DNA from 2 places in the Sphingopyxis sp. J-6 genome. Region 1 is predicted to be linked to the other one. Evidence: riboswitches for the same ligand, from Rfam matches in the RefSeq annotation. Region 1 holds a riboswitch; the other holds the start of a gene.

Evidence for each region. Region 1 has a riboswitch for cobalamin ahead of metE (5-methyltetrahydropteroyltriglutamate--homocysteine S-methyltransferase). Riboswitches for the same ligand answer to the same signal wherever they lie in the genome.
Region 2: another riboswitch for cobalamin. It lies ahead of V6U71_RS12055 (TonB-dependent receptor plug domain-containing protein); the one in region 1 lies ahead of metE (5-methyltetrahydropteroyltriglutamate--homocysteine S-methyltransferase).

The regions. Positions count from the first base shown of each region.
Region 1 covers NZ_CP145810.1:1,425,924-1,436,274, reverse strand. Annotated here, with positions in the region: gene leuA (2-isopropylmalate synthase) at 1-1,054, shown strand, start outside; gene V6U71_RS06940 (GNAT family N-acetyltransferase) at 1,213-1,764, shown strand; gene V6U71_RS06935 (hypothetical protein) at 1,870-2,436, shown strand; cobalamin riboswitch at 2,497-2,702, shown strand; gene metE (5-methyltetrahydropteroyltriglutamate--homocysteine S-methyltransferase) at 2,821-5,145, shown strand; gene V6U71_RS06925 (choice-of-anchor A family protein) at 5,205-6,317, opposite strand; gene V6U71_RS06920 (DUF6445 family protein) at 6,475-7,146, opposite strand; gene V6U71_RS06915 (RNA polymerase sigma factor) at 7,146-8,417, opposite strand; partial or broken gene V6U71_RS06910 (YciI family protein) at 8,553-8,903, opposite strand; gene V6U71_RS06905 (GlxA family transcriptional regulator) at 8,996-10,000, opposite strand; gene V6U71_RS06900 (alpha/beta fold hydrolase) at 10,132-10,351, shown strand, end outside.
Region 2 covers NZ_CP145810.1:2,499,397-2,509,747, reverse strand. Annotated here, with positions in the region: gene V6U71_RS12090 (sugar transferase) at 1-503, shown strand, start outside; gene V6U71_RS12085 (acetyltransferase) at 500-1,150, shown strand; gene V6U71_RS12080 (DegT/DnrJ/EryC1/StrS family aminotransferase) at 1,158-2,390, shown strand; gene V6U71_RS12075 (polysaccharide biosynthesis protein) at 2,441-4,387, opposite strand; gene V6U71_RS12070 (ABC transporter ATP-binding protein) at 4,752-5,516, opposite strand; gene V6U71_RS12065 (FecCD family ABC transporter permease) at 5,509-6,492, opposite strand; gene V6U71_RS12060 (ABC transporter substrate-binding protein) at 6,492-7,286, opposite strand; gene V6U71_RS12055 (TonB-dependent receptor plug domain-containing protein) at 7,310-9,262, opposite strand; cobalamin riboswitch at 9,338-9,528, opposite strand; gene V6U71_RS12050 (protein adenylyltransferase SelO) at 9,644-10,351, shown strand, end outside.

The DNA.
Region 1 (10,351 bases):
CGACAAGCCGATCATCCTCAACCTCCCCGCGACGGTCGAGGCCTCGACGGCGAACATCTACGCCGACCAGATCGAATATTTCTGCAAGAATTTGCCGAACCGCGACCGCGCGATCATCAGTCTGCACACCCACAACGACCGCGGCACCGGCGTCGCGGCGGCCGAGCTCGGCCTGCTCGCGGGCGCCGACCGCGTCGAGGGCTGCCTGTTCGGCAATGGCGAGCGGACCGGCAACACCTGCCTCGTCACCATCGCGCTCAACATGTACACGCAGGGAGTCGACCCCGAACTCGACTTCTCGAACATCGATGAGGTCATCCAGACGGTCGAATATTGCAACCAGCTCCCCGTCCACCCGCGCCACCCCTATGGCGGCGAGCTCGTCTACACTGCCTTTTCGGGCAGCCATCAGGACGCGATCAAGAAGGGCTTCGCCGCGCGCGAACGCCAGAATGACGAGCGCTGGGAAGTCCCCTATCTGCCCATCGACCCCGCCGACCTCGGCCGCAGCTATGAAGCGGTGATCCGCGTCAACAGCCAGTCGGGCAAGGGCGGCGTCGCATGGGTGCTCGAACAGGACAAGGGCCTGAAACTGCCCAAGAAGATGCAGGCGAGCTTCAGCCATGTCGTACAAGCATTGGCCGACCAGACGAGCCGCGAACTCGGCGCCGAGGATATCTGGCACGCCTTCGAGGGCGCGTATCTGGCGACCGAAGCCAAACGCTTCCAGCTCGTCGACTGGTCCGAAACCCACTCGGGCGCCGACCGCATCTTCGCCGGCAAGCTCACCATCGACGGCACCCCGCGCAGCGTCAGCGGCCGCGGCAACGGCCTGATGTCGAGCGTCATCGCGGCGCTCAGCGAAAGCGGCGGCCCGGTGATGGACATCGTCGATTATAGCGAGCACGCGATCGGCCAGGGCAGCAATGTGCAGGCCGCGGCCTATGTCGAGTGCCGCACGGCGGACGGGAAAAGCCTGTTCGGCTGCGGGCTGGACACCGACGTCGCGACGGCGAGTGTTAGGGCGATATTGTCAGCCGCCAACGGCGCGTAGAAGTCAGCCCCTCCACCACTTCGTAGTCCCCCTCCCCATCGCTACACGACAGGGAGGATCGCGCAGGGCTGCGCACGAACATGCCGCTTCCCCAACCCCCAGCATTTCTGGGGCTTGCGGGCGCTGGACGGCGCTGACGTCGGGCTTATACCGGCGCCATGCTGACTCACCGCCTCGCCACCCCCGCCGACCTCGACGCGCTACGTGCGGTGATGGCGCGCGCCATCGCCGAGTTGCAGCAGGGCTTTCTGGACCCAGCGCAGATTGCCGCCAGCCGCGCGGTGATGGGGCTCGATACCCAGCTCATCGCCGACGGCACCTATTTCGTCATCGAGGAAGCGGGGCCCGACGGGGTGAAGATCGCGGGCTGCGGCGGCTGGTCGCATCGCGCGACGCTCTATGGCGGCGACCACAGCAAGGATTTGCGCGACCCGGCGCCGCTCGACCCCGCGGTCGACGCGGCGCGCATCCGGGCGATGTACACCCACCCCGACTTCACCCGCCGCGGGGTCGGGCGGATGATCATGACACTGTGCGAGGACGCCGCGCGCGCCGCGGGCTTTCGCCGCGCCGAGATGATGGCGACGCTGTCAGGCGAACCGCTCTACCGCGCTTGCGGCTACACCCCGATCGAGCATGTCGACACCCCGGGCGCCGACGGCGTCGCGGTGCCGATGATCCGCATGGGGAAGGATATCGCGGGCAGCTAAACCCGGCCCGCCGCAGCGCGCCCACGCCTGACCGGATCGCCGTATCGCCCGCTGCCGCTTTGGCGTTAGGCGCGGTGGCAGGGGTTGGCTGATGGAGTAAGCATCGTGAACGCATATACGCCCCCCGCCGCGGGCGCCCGCCCCGCCGTGCCGGTCGATCCCGCGAATCCGGACGCGGCCGGGATGTTCTGGGGCCTGCAATATTGCCGCGCCGGCATGTTGTCGCTCACCCGCCTCGAACTGGCGATGGAAAGCGGCGACCGGCAACGGATCATCGAGGCTATCGACCGCCTCCACGCGCTCGACGGCGAGATCGAGCGCACCGTCGCCGCGCTGCCCGCCCCCGTCGGGCCCGACCCGGCGCGCGCTGCGATCGAGGAATATCTGGGGCGCGAGAAGATGGCGGTGGCGTTCGAAAAGCTCGTCCTCGCCAGTGGGATCAGCGGCCCCGGCATCGCCTCGCCCGCCGGACGCCCGCCGCGCCCGCATGCCCCCGCCGCTGCGGTGCCCGCGCACCCCGACGCCGGTGCCGACGCCCTCTGGCCGGCGCTCGACGACGAACCGCCCTTTGCCGCCCGGCCGGCGGGATTCCTCGCCGAATATGGCGCGAAAGCGGCGATCCTGCTCGCCATCGTCGCGGCGACCGGGGCGACGCTGGCGGTGGCATTGTAGGAGCGGAAACACGATATAAAGAAATCTTTATATGTGACTTGACAGCGAAGGGCGACAGGCTATGCTTCAGCCTGTCGAGGTTCTCCGCGTCCGCTTTGCGGGCAAGGAGCTAAGACGGGAAGCCGGTGCAAAACCGGCGCTGCCCCCGCAACTGTAAGCGGTGAGCGGCGGTCGCTACGTGTCACTGGTCCGGCAAGGGACCGGGAAGGCCAGACCGCCGCGTCGATCCGTGAGCCAGGAGACCTGCCTCGTCAGATACGTCCTCCGGCGGGGTGTCCGGTCAGGCCGCATGCACGCCTGTGCCGGCCCCGCCTTGCTTTGGGGTGCACTTGTCCGTGCCTGCCCGTCTGACCGGCGCCTTGCCCCTTGCAAGGTGTTTGAAGAATGACTGTCCGCGTCGCCACCCTCGGCTTTCCCCGCATCGGCCCCCGCCGCGAGCTCAAGCATGCCCTCGAAAGCTATTGGGCCGGCAAATCGTCGCTCGCCGACCTCCGTGCTGCCGCCGCAGGCCTCCGCGCTTCGGCTTGGGCCCGGCAAAAGGCGCTTGGCGCCGATATCCTGCCGTCGAACGACTTCTCGCTCTACGACCATGTCCTCGACACCAGCGCCCTGATCGGCGCCGTACCGCGCCGCTACGATTGGGACGGCGACACCGTCGACCCCGACCTCTATTTCGCCATGGCCCGCGGTTCGCAGGCCGATGCCGGCCACAGCGGCTGCACCCACGCCGCCGCCGACACCACGGCGATGGAAATGACCAAATGGTTCGACACCAACTATCATTTCCTCGTCCCCGAACTCACCGCCGGCCAGACGTTCCGCATCGCCTCGACCAAGATTTTCGACGAATTTGCGGAAGCAAAAGCGCTCGGCTATCCGACGCGGCCCGTTCTCCTCGGCCCCGTCAGCTATCTGATGCTCGCCAAGGGCAAGGCGGTCGAACCGCTGGCGCTGCTGCCCGGCCTCCTCGACACCTACGCCGAAATCCTTGGTCGCCTTGCCGGTGCCGGCGCCGAATGGGTGCAGATCGACGAGCCCTGCCTCGTCCTCGACCTGACCGACGAGCAGCGCACGGCGTTCGAGCGTGCCTATGCCCGCCTCGCCACCAGCGGGCCGAAGCTGATGCTGACCATTTATTTCGGCGGCCTCGGCGACAACCTCGACCTTGTCGCAGGGCTTCCTGTCCACGGCCTCCATCTCGACCTCGTCCGGGCTCCCGGGCAGCTCGAACCCGTGTTGAAGAAGCTGCCGCAGCACGTCCTGCTCTCGCTCGGCGTCATCGACGGCCGCAACGTCTGGCGCGCCAATCTTCCCGATCTCTACTGGCGCCTCAAGGATCTGGCAGGCCAGCGCGACCTCATCCTGGCACCCAGTTGCTCGCTGCTCCACGTCCCGGTCGATCTTGCGTTCGAAACCGCGCTCGATCCCGAAATCGCCCAATGGCTGAGCTTCGCGGCGCAGAAGATCGAGGAATTGGCCGCGCTTGCCAAGGCGCTGAACGAGGGCGAGGACGCCAGCTTCGCCGCCTTCTCGGCGTCACGGATCGCCGCGGTCGCCCGCCAGACCTCGCCGAAGATCCACGATCCTGCGGTCGCGGCGCGCCTCGCCGGACTCGACGAAGACGCCGCGCGGCGCGCCTCGCCTTTCGCCGCCCGCCGTGAAGTCCAGCAAGCGCGCCTTTCCCTGCCAGCCTATCCGACGACGACGATCGGCTCCTTCCCGCAGACCCCGGAAGTGCGGAAAGCCCGCGCCGCGCATCTCAAGGGCGAGATCGACGACGCGGCCTATGCCCGGTATCTCCGCACCGAAACGCGCGCCGCGATCCGGTGGCAGGAGGAAATCGGCCTCGACGTCCTCGTCCACGGTGAGTTCGAGCGTAACGACATGGTGCAATATTTCGGCGAGCAGCTCGCCGGCTTCGCCTTCACCCGCGCCGCCTGGGTACAAAGCTATGGCTCGCGCTGCGTCCGCCCACCAATCCTCTATGGCGACGTCTCACGCCCAGCGCCGATGACCGTCGACTGGTGGCGCTATGCGCAGGAGCAGACCGAACGGCCGATGAAAGGCATGCTCACCGGCCCGGTGACCATCCTCAACTGGTCGTTCGTCCGCGACGACCAGCCACGGGAAACAAGCTGTCGGCAGATCGCACTGGCGATCCGCGACGAGGTGCAGGATCTCGAGGCGGCCGGCGCCGCGATCATCCAGATCGACGAGGCGGCGCTCCGTGAAGGCCTGCCGCTTCGCCGCGGCGAGTGGCAGCATTACCTCGACTGGGCGGTCGAAAGCTTCCGCATCGCCGCATCGGGCGTCCGCGACGACACGCAGATCCACACCCACATGTGTTATTCGGAATTCAACGACATTATCCGCGCCATCGGGGCGATGGACGCCGACGTCATCTCGATCGAGACCGCAAGATCGCAGATGGAATTACTCGGTGCCTTCGCCACCTATGCCTATCCGAACGAGGTGGGGCCCGGCGTTTACGACATCCACTCGCCGCGCATCCCGGCGGTTAGCGAGATGGCCGATCTCCTTACGCTTGCTGGCCAACATGTGCCGCCGCAGCAAATCTGGGTGAATCCCGACTGCGGGCTCAAGACGCGGAAATGGGAAGAGGTTCGCCCGGCGCTGATCGCAATGGTCGCTGCAGCGCAGGCGATGCGCGCCAACTCATCGGTGCGCGAGGCCGATGCCGTCGGCTGAGACTATCATGCCGCGTCGGACCGGTGGAAAGTCCCGCTTTTCACCGGTCCGAGCAGTGACTAGTCTTCGCCTGCCGCGTCGACCTTCCCACGGCGCCGACGCATGTAGAGGAGCCCGCCGACGCCGAGCGCGAACAGGCCGAACATGCCGGGTTCGGGAACCGGCACCGCCCCGCCCGAGCTGCCGCCCGACGAAGTTCCACCGCTGGACGTCGTTCCGCCGCCCGAAGAAGTGCCGCCGCTCGGCGGGCTGACATAACCGCCCTTGAACGTCCCGATATGCATTTCGCCATTCTGGGTCAGGTTACCAAACACTGCCGATCCCTGAATGTAATTGCGAATTTCGGCATCGGCGAGCGGCGCCAGCACCGACCCGCCCCATGCCGTCGACTGTTTGAGGCTCTCAGCCTCGGGGAAATTCCAGACGACATGCTCGCCGAGGTTGTTGGTCCCGCCAAGGAAATTGTCGTTGAGGTTGATCGTCCGGCCGCTGACGTTGACGATCGCGGTGTCGGCGCCGTTCAGGTTGAACTGGATTTCGCCGATCTTGTCGAGGTCGGCAGCGCTGATGTTGAACACCGCCATCCCCTTCGCATCGGGCTGCGCGGTGAAGGTACCGCGGTTGCCCTGAATCGTCAGTTGGCTGTTCGTTTTCAGCGTCCCCATCTCGTAGGACAGGCTGTTCAGGCTCCCGGACAGCCGCGTCTTGTCCTGTTGCAGATTGACGCCGAACGCCGGATTGCTGGCGTTGATATTCGACAATACCGTATTCTGGTTGACGTTGGTGTTGCTGATTGTCCCGCCGACCTTCACCGTCTGGTTCGGGCCGTTGAGGTTGAAACCGCTCGACACATTGCCGCCGACGATGGCGCCCGATCCGTTGTTGAGGTTCTTGTGACTGCCGGTGACGTTGCCGACGACGGTAAGACCCGGCTGACCGTTCGCCGACGTCGTCGCGCGAATGCCATAGTTGGACGAATTGCCCGACAGGTTGCCGCCGACGAAAGTGCGCCCCTCGACCTCGGACGAACTGTTGAGATCGCCAAGGACGACGAGGTTCCATTCGCGGAGCGCATCGATGCCGCTGATCTGGCTGCTCTGCGCCAAGGCGGGAACGGCAAGCGCCGCCGCGACGAGCGCGACGGGAAGCAGAGAACGGGAGGATAAAGCCATGTAAATCATGTCCATAAATGGATGAAGGAGGAATCGCCGGCGCCCATAAGCTCTTTGTCGTTCACTATACACCGGAGTGCGACAGACCGTTGTCCCGTTGTGGAACAGCCCGCGTTTGATGTCGATGGAGCGTGGCAATCGGGCGCCGCAATGTGCCCTATCCGCCGATCGAGAAGAAAGCCGTGATGGTGAGGCGTCCATTGCGTGGATCCCCCGACAAGGTCGCGTCGGCTGCGATAGCGCCGCTGTGGAGGTTCGTGCTGCGATAGAGGAGCGCACGGTTGTAGCGGGCTTCGACACTGCGAACGCATTCGAATAGCGGCGTGTCGCCGGCGATGTAGGCGGCCGGCGGCGGCCCTGCATGCCGCAACTCGGTCTCGAGATGACGAAAGAAGAGATCGCGACGCTGTTCGTCGATGGTTTCAAACCGCGTCGCCCGGTGGCGGAAGAAAGCGGTACCGTCGCTCGCCACCGGGGAAAGATAATGGATCAGCGCGATCCGGTCGGCGGTGAAAGCATCGATATGCGGCAGCCGCTGCGCGATGGTCAGCGCCTCGACTGGCGTCGAAACGATTGAAAAGCTCGCATCGATAACACTGACCGGTCCAGTGCGGCCAAAAGCCCGTTGCACCGCCGTCTCGATCGCAGGCAACTGCCTTGATAGATAATCGTCCGGCAGCGCGGCGCGGATTCCCGGATAATGATTCAGCGCGGGCGCGAACGCCGTCACCAGCGCGTGCTCGCGCAGTCCATCGGGATCGGCGGCGAAATCGTCGATAATCACAAGCGGCTGCGCTTCTGCACCGATCGTCTCGAACGCCACCGGCATCAGCGGTCCGCCGCCACGCAAGCAGCGGCCCGCGCGAGCAGGAAAGCCCGCTCGCGCTCGTTCGCCGAAAGCTCGGCTGCGGTCTCGAACTGCGCCTTCGCTTCCTCGAATCGCCCGGCGCGGAGCAGGAAGTCGCCCCGCGCCGCGGGCAGCGGCGCATAGTTTCGGAGCACCGCTGCATCGGCCATCGTATCGACTAGCCGTAAGCCGGCTTCGGGTCCGAACGCCATGCTATGCGCCACCGCACGATTGAGCTCGACCACCGGCGAGGGCATCACCCTTCCCAATCGGTCATAGAGCGCAGCAATGCGCGTCCAGTCGGTATCCTCCGCCCGCCGGGCCCGCGCATGACACGCCGCCAGCGCGGCCTGCAAGGCATAAGGCCCTTCGGCGCCTCCTAATGCTTCGGCCCGCGCGAGCGCATTCAGCCCGCGGCGGATCAACAACTGGTCCCAGCGCACCCGGTTCTGCTCGGTCAGCGGTACGAAAGCGCCATCGGGCCCGGCACGCGCCGTCAGCCGCGACGCCTGAATCTCCATCAGCGCGAGCAATCCCCAAACTTCGGGCTCATCGGGCATCAATCCAGCAACTATGCGCCCCAGCCGCTGCGCCTCGGCGCAGAGCGGCGGGCGAACCAGCGAAGGTCCCGCGGTCGCCGCATAGCCCTCGTTGAAGATCAGGTAGATGACCTCGAGCACCGATCCCAGCCGCGCCGCCAGTTCGGCACCGCGCGGCACTTCGAACGCGACTCCCGCCTTGGCGATTGCTTTCTTGGCCCGGGTGATCCGCGCCGCGATCGCCGCTTCGTTCGACAGGAAGGCGCGGGCAATCTCCAGGGCCGTTAGTCCGCCGACAAGCCGCAGGGTCAGCGCGGCGCGTGCGTCGGGGGAAATCACCGGATGGCAGGCGGCAAAGATCAGGCCGAGCAGTTCGTCGCCGAGCGGATCGTCGAGCGCCGCCTCGACCGCTTCTGCGCTCATATCGCGCTCCCCGTCCAGTTCACGGGCGATTTCGGCATGCTTCCGATCCTGCATCGCGCCACGCCGGATGCCGTCGATCGCGCGCCGCTTGGCCGTTGCGACAAGCCAGGCGCCCGGCTTGTCGGGAACCCCCGATTTCGGCCACTCGGTCAGCGCGGCAAGCAGCGCCTCCTGCGCCAGTTCCTCGGCACGGTCGACGTCGCGCGTCATCCGGGCAAGCGCGGCGATCAGCCGCGCCCGCTCGATCCGGAACACGGCCTCGATCGCGCGATGGGTTTCGCCAGCTGCCATGCCCGCCTTCTCGGCGAAGAGCGCCGGGGAGGCAAGCACGGCGGCAGGCTTCGATTATTGACTGCCGAGCTTGTCGCGCAGCTTCTGTTCGCGTTCGGCGAGTTCGGGCGTCATCGCGTCGCCAAAATCCTCCATTTCGTAGAAGGGACGGATCTCGAGCTCGCTCGGCCCGGGCATCGGGTTCGGGCAGCGCTTCGCCCAGGCGACCGCCTCGTCCATATCCTTGACCTCCCAGACCCAATAGCCGGCGACCAGTTCGCGCGTTTCCGCGAACGGTCCGTCGATCACCGTCCGGCTCGCGCCATCGAAGGCGATACGCTTGCCCGCCGACGAAGGCTTGAGCCCGTCCCCGTCGACCATCACCCCGGCGTTCACCAGTTCCTCGTTGAACTTGCCCATCGCCTCGAACATCTCGGTCATGTCCTCGGTGGGCAGCAGACCCTTTTCGCTGTCCTCGGTCGCCTTGACGAAAACCATCACACGCATCGTTCAACTCCTCTTTGTCGGGCCATGATCGGCCTCGTATCAGGACGACGAACGAGCCGCCGCAAAATCGACACGCAGGTGAAAATATTTTTTCAGGCAACTTCGGCCAGCGGCTGCGGCACCGCGAAACGCTGGCGATATTCGTTCGGCGACAACCCGGTAATGCGGTGGAACAGCTTGCGGAACGCCGCCGCGTCCTCATAGCCGACGCTCCACGCGATCTGGTCGACGGTACGCCTGGTGAATTCCAGCAGTTCGCGCGCCTTGCCGACGCGGATGTGCTGGACATATTCGACCGGGGTCATCGCGGTAGCCGCCTTGAACCGGCGCTGGAAGGTCCGCTCTTCCAATCCAGCCTCGCGCGCCATCTCACCGACGCCGTTCACCCGGCCTTCCTTTGATTGCAGCCAGTGCTGCACCTTCAGGATCGCCTCATCGCCATGCGTCAGCTTGGGCGCAAAGCTTGCGTAATTCCTCTGCTCGCGTCCTGCGGGGTCGATCAGGAGGAAGCGCGCGGTCTCCATCATGACCGAAGGCCCGAGCAATCGCTCGACGATACGCAGGCCTAGGTCGGTCCACGCCATCAGGCCGCCCGCAGTGACGATGTCACCGTCGTCGATCACCATCCGGTCGGCTTCCAGCCGCACATCGGGAAAGCGCGCCCTGAACTCCTCGGCAAAATACCAATGCGTTGTCGCGGGCCGCCCCGCGAGCAGCCCGGTCGCGGCGAGCGCAAAGGCGCCGCCGCAATTCGACGCCAGCACCGCCCCCTGTGCATGCCGGTCGAGCAGCCAGCGCGCATAGGGTGCGACCTCCTCGGCCTCGAGCAGCTTGTGGAGGCTTCCCGGCGCGATCAGCACCGCAGGCGAATTGCCCGCCGGTTCGTCCGGATGGCTGTCGTAACAGCGCGCAAAGCCCCCGCCCTCCCGCAATCGCCAATGGCTGACGCGAACCGGCGCCCGGCCGTGGTCGACCGCAAAGCGGCCGGCGATGTCGAACAGGTCGGTGATGCCGTGGACCATGCCGGTCTGGCAGTCGGGGTAGAGCATCAGGCCGACTTCGACGAGCGGAGCCGGATGTTGGCGAAGTTGCCGCATAGGGTGAAGCACCTTTGTCGGAATCGGCCCGCATAATGTCGTATCCGCCAATCCCGCGCAAGGCCCCGCCGGCCTATCTCCTGTTTCACCGGACGGACATCCCGCCCCCTCGAAACGAAAGGAACGACGACATGGCCACGATCACCACCAAGGACGGCACGCGCATCTTCTACAAGGACTGGGGTCCGAAGGACGGCCAGCCGATCGTCTTCTCGCACGGCTGGCCGCTCAGCGCCGACGCCTGGGACGCGCAGATGGTCTTCTTTGCCAATCAGGGCTTCCGAACCGTCGCTCACGACCGCCGCAGCCATGGCCGTTCGGACCAGGTCTGGGCGGGCAACACTATGGACC
Region 2 (10,351 bases), 1.1 Mb from region 1:
AGATGGGGCCGCCGGCGCTGTTCCGGCAGGTCCGTCCCGGGCTGCATGGCGAGCCGTTCGAGATGATGAAATTCCGCACGATGCGTAACGCCGTCGGCGCCGACGGACAGCCGCTGCCCGACGCCGAACGGCTGACCCCGCTCGGCCGGTTCCTGCGCTCGACCAGCCTCGACGAATTGCCGGGTCTGTGGAGCGTGTTGAAAGGCGACATGAGCCTTGTTGGCCCTCGCCCACTCTTGATGAGCTATATTCCGCTCTATAGTCCCGAACAGGCAAGACGGCACGAGGTTCGACCGGGCGTTACCGGCTGGGCGCAGGTCAATGGGCGAAACGCGTTGTCATGGGAAGAGAAATTTGCGCTGGACGTCTGGTATGTCGACAATCGCACGCTAGCGCTCGACGTCAAAATCCTGTTCCTGACAATTCGAAAGGTGCTGGTCCGAGACGGTATTAGTGCGGAAGGAGAAGCAACAATGGCGGCATTCAAGGGAACGGAAACATGAGCAAGCTGATAGGGATATATGGTGCAAGCGGCTTCGGTCGAGAAGTTATGCCCGTGTTGCGTGCATCTCCCGAAGCCCAAGGCGCGGAAATAGTCTTTATCGACGATGGTGCGCTGACGGGCCAGCATGACATGCCGCATGAGGTTCTGAATTGGGACGCGTTTCTGGCCCGTCCGGCTAGCCAAAAGACGGTCACGATCGCGATCGCGGATGCGCGAATACGCGAATTGCTTCATGATCGCTGCGCCGCTGCGGGAATTCCCATGTGCGATGTCATCGCCCAAAATATCTTCGTCGGTGATCGGGTTTCGGTCGGTGCCGGCTCAATATTGCAGCCTTTCGTCACGCTTACGTCCGATGCAGTGATAGGACGCTGTTTTCATGCCAATATTTACAGCTACGTCGCGCATGATTGTGTCGTCGGGGACTTTGTGACCTTTGCGCCGCGTGTGATGTGCAACGGCAATGTACATATCGGGGACCGGGCATATATCGGTACCGGTGCAATCCTGAAGCAGGGTACGCCGGAGAAGCCGTTAGTCATCGGCGCGGGGGCTGTCGTTGGGATGGGGGCCGTCGTCACCAAGGATGTCCCGCCAGGCGCAACCGTCATTGGCAATCCCGCACGGCCTCTGGAAAAGAAATAGAAATAACATGCTCAACACCCCCTTTGCTCCCTGGCCCAGTTTCACCGACGAAGAAGCAGACGCGGTCACCGCCGTGCTGCGTTCGAACCGGGTCAATTACTGGACCGGCGAGGAATGCCGGGCGTTCGAACGCGAATTCGCGGACTGGGCGGACAGCGCCCATGCCATCGCCGTCACCAACGGGACGGTCGCGCTCGACCTTGCGCTGCACGGGCTGGGCGTCGGCGCGGTCAACGGCGGTTTGCCGACTGACGAGGTGGTGGTTACCCCGCGGACCTTCCTTGCGTCGGTAAGCTGCGTCGTCAACGCCGGTGCGATCCCGGTTTTCGCCGACGTCGATCGCGACAGCGGCAATATTTCAGCGGCGACGATCGCTCCCGTGCTGACCGACCGGACCCGTGCGATCATCGTTGTCCACATCGGCGGCTGGCCGGCCGACATGGACCCGATCATGGCGCTCGCCGAACCTCGCGGCATCAAGGTGATCGAGGATTGTGCGCAGGCGCATGGCGCGCGCTATCGGGGGCGCAGCGTCGGGTCGATCGGCCATGTTTCGGCGTGGTCCTTCTGCCAGGACAAGATCATGACGACGGGCGGCGAGGGCGGCATGGTGACGACCGACGACCGCGAACTCTGGTCGCGCATGTGGTCGTTCAAGGATCATGGCAAGAGCTGGGAGGCGGTCTATGAACGCCAGCATCCGCCAGGGTTCCGCTGGGTCCATGAAAGCTTCGGCACCAACTGGCGGATGATCGAGATACAGGCCGCGATCGGGCGCATCCAGCTCGGCCGCATGCAGGACTGGACCGCGGCGCGGACCGGCAATGCCGCCACCATTCGCGATGCGCTGGCGCCCTTTTCGGGGCCGGACGGACTTGTCCGGACGCCGACGCTGGGCGGCGAGGGGAATGTGCACGCCGAGTATAAATTCTATGCCTATGTCCGCCCCGACCGGCTTGCGGAGGGCTGGGACCGCGACCGCATCGTTGCCGAGATCAACGCGCACGGCGTGCCCTGTTTTCAGGGAAGCTGTTCAGAGGTCTATCTGGAAAAGGCGTTCGACGGCACCGGCTGGCGGCCGTTGCAGCGGATGCCGGCCGCGCGCGAACTGGGCGATACCAGTCTGATGTGGCTCGTTCACCCGACGCTGACGCAGGAGCAGATCGAACTGACCGCCAAGGTCAGCCGCGAGGTCATCGCCGCCGCTAGCGCGGCGCACGCCGGCGAGGGCGTCGCCTAGCTGGATCGGCAGGCGGGCGCGCTTTCCGCGAGAGCGGGGTGCGGCACCGCCTATCCGTTGTTGGCGCTCAACCGTTCGATCCACCCTGCATCGGGCACGAATTCGGGCACCAGCCGGCTGATCGTCTGCACGGCGGCGATGCTGTCGCCGGTGCCGCGGATCGTCGCGTCGAGTTCCTGCAGCTCGCGTTCGAGTTCTTCCCAATGCCACAGGCCCTCGCGGGCGCGCATGATGCGCGGATGCTTGGTCTTTTCGGGATTGTCGCCGATCAAAAGCTCTTCGTAGAGTTTCTCGCCCGGACGCAGGCCGGTCTCGATGATCTGGATGTCGCCGTCGGGATTGTCGGCCGAGCGCACGCTCAGTCCCGACAGGTGGATCATGCTGGTCGCGAGGTCGAAAATCTTGACCGGCTGGCCCATGTCCAGCACGAACACCTCGCCGCCCTTGGCCATCGCGCTCGCCTGCACGACGAGTTGCGCGGCTTCGGGGATGGTCATGAAATAGCGCGTGATTTCCCTGTGCGTCAGCGTGACGGGGCCGCCAGCCTCGATCTGGGCCTTGAACCGCGGAACGACCGAACCGCTCGATCCCAGCACATTGCCGAAGCGGACCATGCTGAACACGGTCTTGACGTCGGGCCGCTCGGCCCGCGCCTGCAGGATCAGTTCGCAGACGCGCTTCGACGCGCCCATGATGTTGGTCGGCCGCACCGCCTTGTCGGTGCTGATCAGGATGAAGTTGGCGACACCGACCGCCTCGGCGGCGGCCACGCTGTGCAGCGTCCCCATGATATTGTTGCGCAGGCCGGAGATCGGGTTCGCCTCGACCAGCGGGACATGCTTGTAGGCGGCCGCGTGAAACACAGTTTCGGGCTTGTGATAGTTGTAGATGCGGGACATCGACGAGCGTTCGGACGCGCTCGCGAGTTCGAGCACGAGCGGCACGTCGATCGCCAGTTCGCGCATGAGTTCGATCAACTCCTGCTCGATCGCATAAAGTGCATATTCTGATTGTTCGAGCAGCACGAGGCGCGCCGGGCGGCACCGCAGGATCTGGCGGCATAGCTCGCTGCCGATCGAGCCGCCGGCACCCGACACGAGAACGATCTTTCCGGCCGTCGTGCGGCTCATCAGCAGTTGGTTCGCCGCGACGGTTTCGCGGCCGAGAAGCTCCTCGATCTGGATTTCGCGCAAATCGTTGACCGTCACCGACCCCTCGATGACGCCGGTCAGATTGGGAAGCGAGCGGACATAGACCTCTTCATTCTTCAGCGTGTCGATGATCTCGCGGCGGCGTGCGCGCGAAGCGCTGGGGATGGCGAGCAGCACCTCGTCGATATCGGTATCTTCGAGCAGCTCTTTCAGGCGGTTGGCGCCGAAAACAGGGACGCCGTCGAGGCGCTGGCCGTCGAGCCGCAGGTCGTCGTCGACGAAGCCGACGAGATGGACCTGCGATTCATGGCGAAGCGACAGCGCCAATTGCTGTCCGGCACGGCCCGCGCCGTAAACGAGTACGCGGCGGGCATTGACCGACACAACCTTGAACAGGTCGAGAAGCACGAAGCGTATGGCGATGCGGCTGGCACCCAGCAGAAGCAGGAAAATGATCGGGTGCAGCATCGAGAGCGTGCGCGGCACGGAAGGAAGGCGGAAGACGACGCAGACGATGAACAGCGGCACCGCCAGCGCCGCGCAGGCGATCGCCAGGTCGGCGATCGTCCGCGCGCCGGAAAAACGGATCAGCGAGCGATAGACGCCTGTTTTCCAGGCAATGGGATACCAGAATAGCAATGCGATCGCGGCGAAGGTCAGGATCGGTTGGGAAAACAGCTCCCAGACGCCGAGCCGGAGCGAAAAGGCGATCCATACTGCCGCGATGCAAAGCGATCCGTCGATGGCGACGGCGGCCATCTGGCGCTGGATACGCGGCCGGTCGACCACGAAGGCCAGCATCTTCGCGCGCCAGTCGCGCCACCGATCATCTTTTGCCGAAATCATCTATCGCCAACCGCTTTCTATGGATCCCTGCCAGAAGGCGCGAGATAGAGTACAGCAGATTGCAGGCATATTTCCCTGCGGCGACCCTGCGTTAAATCGAGACAAGTTCACGACGAACAATGCCCGTCCCATAAACGGCACGGTAACATAACTCAATAAGTAACGGTAAACCTTGCCCCCGCATCCCAATCGCCTTCTGCGGCACGTATAACTCGCGACGGGGGCAAACGATCCCGCCTCTGGTACGTTGCCGCGAAATAATTCCTGCCCGATCCTCGTTTCGTAGAATCGTCATGAGATGGTGATTGCTTCGTTGCTGTGATCTCGCGCACAGTCGGCCGGATTATTTGAAGGCGCTATGAGCTCAGTCGTTCCGGGAGCCGCCACAGATCGCGACGGAGCGGACTCGTTCGTCGTCAGCGACTTCGACGTGCACTTCGATGCCGAATATAGCTGCCGCGTTGGCCGTCAGCGCCGCGGGTTCGGGCGGCGTTTCGGCCTCGATGCGGCCGTCCTTCATCCAGACGATCCGATCGGCGAACTGCGCGGCAAGGTTGAGATCGTGGAGCACAACGGCGATTCCGCGGCCCTCGCGGCTCCGCTTCGCAAGTCGCGCCATCGTGTCGATCTGGCGTTTGGGGTCAAGCGCGGCGGTCGGCTCGTCCAGCAGCAACAGCGGCGTTTCGGCAGCGAATGTACGGGCAAGTGCGACCAGCGCCAATTCGCCCCCCGAAAGCGTCGCGGTCGAGCGGCCTGCCAAGGCCTCGCAGCCGACCTCCTCCAGCCAGTGCCCCGGCGCAATATTTCGCTTCATGTCCTCCGCGCCGAAGGCATAGCGGCCGAGTGCGACCATATCGGCGACGAGGATCGGCCACGCCACTTCGGCGCGCTGGGGCAGATAGGCAAGCGCGCGTGCGCGTGTCAGCGGATCGAGGCTGTCGAGGGCCAGATTGTCTAGCGAAACCGTCCCGCTGTCCGGGCGCAGCAGGCCCGCGAGAATGCGAAGCAGGCTGCTCTTCCCCGAACCGTTGGGGCCGACGATGGCGACCAGCTCCCCCGGCGACAGGGTGAAGTCGGTGCTGCCGAGCCGCCCGGCAATCGCGACGTTCCGTGCGGCAAGATCAGTCATGGCGCACATTCCCCCGTCGCAGCACGATGAGCAGGAAGATCGGTGCGCCGGCCAGCGCGGCAACCACGCCGAGCCGCAATTCGGTGTCGGTCGGGAGCAGCCGGACCAGCATGTCGGCAGCGATCAGCATGATTGCGCCGGCCAGCGCCGCGGGGACGAGCGTCCGGCCGGGATCGTGTCCGGCCCATGGCCGCACGAGATGCGGGGCGACGATCCCGACGAAGCCGACCGACCCGGCAAGCGCGACCGACGCTCCCGTCGCGAGGCCGGTGGCGATGACGACGATGAGCTGCGTGCGGCGAAAGTCGAGACCGTGCGCGATCGCGGCCTCCTCGCCGATCGAAAGCAGCGAGAGCTGCCGGCGCTGGGTCAGGAGTAGCGCCATCCCGGCCGCCATGAAGGGCACCGTCAGCCCGAGATCGGACAGCGAGCGGTTGGCGACCGAACCGAGCGTCCAGGTGACGAGGTCGGACAGCGAAAAGGGATTGGGCGCGAAGTTGAGGATCAGCGCCATCAGTGCCCCGGTCAGGCTCGACAGGCCGACGCCGATCAGGATCAGTGTCGCCATGCCGCGCGTCCGCACCGCCGCCGACGCGAGCAGCGCGGTGACCAGCCCGGCGCCGACGATCGCGCCCATCGGCAGCGCCCACGACCAGAGCGCCGACAGGCCGAAATAGAGCGTCAGCGTCGCGCCGAGCGTCGCACCCGACGACACCCCGAGGATGCCGGGTTCGGCGAGCGGATTGCGCGTCAGCGCTTGCAGCGCGGCGCCGCAAACCGCCAGTGCGGCTCCGACGATCGCCGCGCTCAGCACCCGGGGCAGGCGGATGTCGGCGACGATGGTTGCTGCTGCCGGGTCGCTTCCCGTCGCCCAGTCGAACAGTAGGCGCGGCGCAAGCCCGTCGGGGCCGGTCATCAGCGCCGTCATGGCGATGAAGACGAGCAGCGCCGCGAGCAGGATGTTGGTGCGCCGCATCAGCCTCCCTTTCGCGCTTCGGCGAGCCTTGCGACGGCATGACCCGCAAGCCAGTTGCCGCAGGCGAGCCAGCTTCCCGGCACTTCGACCTCTATTGCCCGACGCGACGCTTGGGCGACGACGGGATGGAGGGACGCTGACCAGCGATCCTGCCGGTAACGGGCGCTGTCGTAGAAGGCACGGAAGACCACATCGGGCGGACGGCGAACCATCTCCTCGAGCGGCAGCGTGCCCCACCCCGGCTGTTCGCGATAGGGCTTCAGTCCCGCAGCGGCGATGACATCTGCGACGAACGAACCCGGGCCGGTGGTGACGTCGCCGGGCGTCACATAGAGCGCGCTCCGTGTCGGTACCGCCGCGCTGCGCGCCGCCGCCAGCTCTGCATCATAGCCGGCAAGCAACGCCGTCGCCTTTGTCTCCGCGTCCAGTTCGGCGGCGACGCGCCGCATGTCGGTCGCGACGTCGCCGAGCGTCCCGGCGTAGCCGAGCTGGACGACGCGGATTCCCATCGCGCGAAGCTGCCGGTCGAGCCGCGCGTCGCCGCGAAAGGAGCGAACGACGATTGCAGGACGAAGCGCGGCGATATCCTCGATTTGCGGGCGCAGCCGCGGGAGACCGCGAGCGCGGGGCGCCGCGAAGCCGGCGTCGCTTTCCGCCTCGAACGACACGGCGCGCACCCGCTCGCGCGGCAGCAATCCCAGCACCATCTGGTCGGCGCAGAAATCGATGCTGACGACGCCGCGGCGTTCGGGCAGCGGCGCGCGCTGCTGACAGCCCGTGAGGACTGCCAGCATCGCGAGAGCCGCCGCCGATCGCATCAGAAGCTGACGCGCACGCCGCCATAGGCCGCGCGGCCCTGGGTGCGGTAGCTGAACACCTCCTCATAATCCTCGTTCGCGAGATTTTCGACGCGGGCGAAGACCGAGATGGCGTCGGTCAGCTTGTAGTTAGCGTTGAGATTCACCAGCACATATTCCTTCAGCGACACGGTGGTCGGCGCGAAGAAGATCGGGTCGAGGAAGGCGACGTCGGTCTGGCGGCCGTTATAGCGCAGCGTCAGCGTCGTCGAAAAGCGCTCGTCCTTGCTGAAGATCGTCGCGTTGAAGCTCGCGACATGCTTCGGCCGGCGCACCTCGACCGCGCCATTCTCGCGCGCTTTCAGCCAGGTGTACGCAAGGTCGAGCTCGATCTGCGGGATCGGGCGCGCCGAGGCAAACACTTCGACGCCGCGCTGCTTCGACGTCGTCGTGCGGTTCGCGGGCGTCGCGATGAAATCGGGGGCGGGGTAGGTCGTGTAGATTTCGCCCTTAAGCTTGTTGTCGAAATAGGTGGCGCCGATCGTTGCCTGATTGTCTCCGATCGTCTGTTCGATCCCGGCTTCCCAGCCCTTCGATTTTTCGGGGCGGAGGTCGGGGTTGCCAATGAACACGCCGTCCGAATAGCCGTAAAGCTCGTAATAGCCCGGGTTCTTGACGCCGGTGCCATAGGCGCCGCGAATGCGCGTGCCGGTCGGCAGCTTGTAGCTCGACTGGATGCGGAAGGTCGTCGCGTCGTCGAACCGGTCGTTCTCGTCGTGACGCACCGAGGCGCCGAGCGCGAAGGCGTCGCCCGCGAGCAGCTCATATTGTCCGACGAAGCCGATATTGTCGGTGTCGCGCTTGCCCTGGAAGACGAAGGGCGAGGGGGTGGTGTTGCGGAATTCCTCGCGTTCGACATCGACCGCCGCGGTCAGCCGGTGGACGACGGTATCGGTGCCGAAGCGCAGGCTCGATTCGAACGAGCCCTTGTAACGTCGGCCTTCGCTGCCGCCGTCACGGCCGAAAGCCGAATAGCTCTTGCGCACCGTGTCGGTGACCTGCCCGGTCAGCGCGTTGGTCCAGCGGCCGTCGAGCGCGGTGAATTCGGCGCGCAGCAGGCCGTGGAACGACTGGCTGGTATAATAGGCGCCCGGGCTGTCGACGATCATGCCATAGAGCGGGCTGGTGCCGTCGAACTCGCTGTTGTTGAAGTCGGCGTCGGTATAGCCGTAACGCGCGACCCCGGTCAGCCTGAAGCTCTCCGACGGCGACCAGATCAGCTTGCCGCTGACCCCGACATTGTCCGACCCGATGTCGCGGGTGCCGAAGCGTGCGGTGGGCGATCCGCCGGTATGGAGATAGGCGCCCGACACCGCATAATCGAGATCGCCGGCGACGCCGGCGACGCGCACGTCGCCCGAGAAGGTCTCGAACGAACCGCCTTCGGCGCGGGCGCTGATCCCGGGCGCTTCGGCGCCGGTCAGCGTGATATAATGAACGACGCCGCCGATCGCATCCGACCCGTAAAGCGAAGATTGCTGGCCGCGCAGCACCTCGATCCGCGCGGCGGGCGAGGCGATCAGGGTGCCGAAATCATATTCGCCGTTGAACGGATCGGACACCTCGATGCCGTCGATCAGCGTCAGGACATGATTGCCCTCGGTGCCGCGGATGCGAAGCTGCGTTTGCCCGCCGATCACGCCAAGCCGGCTGACGGCGACGCCCGGCACGTCGCGCAGCACGTCCGACAGCACCCGCGTCTGGCGGTTTTCGATCGTCCGGGCATCGAGCACGGTGACCGACGAGCCGAGCTGGTCGACGCGGGCGCCTTCGCCCGAGCGCGACGCGGTGACGACGATCGTATCGCCGGCTTCGTCGGTGGTCGCGAGGTCGGGGTTCGACTGGGCGAATGCGGGCGATGCCGCGGCGATGGCGAGCGCCGACAGGCTCGCACGATAAACAGCAATATTCATTATAGTCCCTCCAACGTAACGGCTTTGCCGTCACGCGAGGAACCTCGCCTGCCGCCGGTACACCCCGCCCGCGACAGATAACGGCGACGCTCGGGCAGGTCTCCTGGCTGGTCGGGTCACTGGGGAATGCGGCCTTCCCGGGGCGTGGGCCCCAGTGGCTATGTCGCATCCACCTCGCCGACTTACAGTTGCGGGGGCAGCGCCGGATTGCACCGGACTTCCCTTTTCATCCCCGTTGCCGGGGAACCTGAGGTCACGGGGCGGGCCGCTAGCAAAAGCGTGGCCTGGCTGCAATCGGCAAACTTGCAATCGCGCCGCGAAGCCTCGACATAAGGCCGCTGAAGTCAGGACCCGAGGGTCCTGACCCTAGGGGAGCCCCGCGTGGATATTGCGTTCGACAACAGTTTCTACACCGCGATGGAAGGCTTTTACGCGCCTGCCGAGGCGGCGGTCCCTCCCGCGCCCAAGCTGCTGATTTTCAATCATGCGCTGGCGGCCTCTCTCGGGCTGGAGACTGCGGGTGCGGGCGACGATGTGCTGGCGAGCATCTTTTCGGGGCAATTATTGCCCGGCGGCGCCAATCCGCTCGCCTTTGCCTATGCCGGGCACCAGTTCGGTCATTTCTCGTCGCAGCTCGGCGACGGCCGCGCGCTGCTGCTCGGCGAGATCGTGGCGCCGGACGGGGCGCGATTCGATGTCCAGCTCAAGGGATCGGGCCCGACGCCCTTCTCGCGCAATGGCGACGGCAAGGCGGCGATCGGCCCGGTGCTGCGCGAATATCTGGTGTCGGAGGCGATGGCAGCGATGGGCGTGCCGACGACACGCTCGCTCGCGGCCGTCGCGACCGGCGACCGGGTGCAGCGCGAGCGCGCTCACCCCGGCGCCGTGCTGACGCGCATTGCGAGCAGCCATATCCGCGTCGGCACCTTCCAGTTCTTTGCTGCACATTTCGGTGCCGACCATGTCGTCCAGCTTTCGGATTACTGCATCCGCCGCCATTTTCCCGAGCTCGCCGGCGCGCCGAACCCGCATCTGGCGCTGCTCGACCGCGTCATCGGCCTGCAATGCGAACTGGTCGCGCACTGGCTG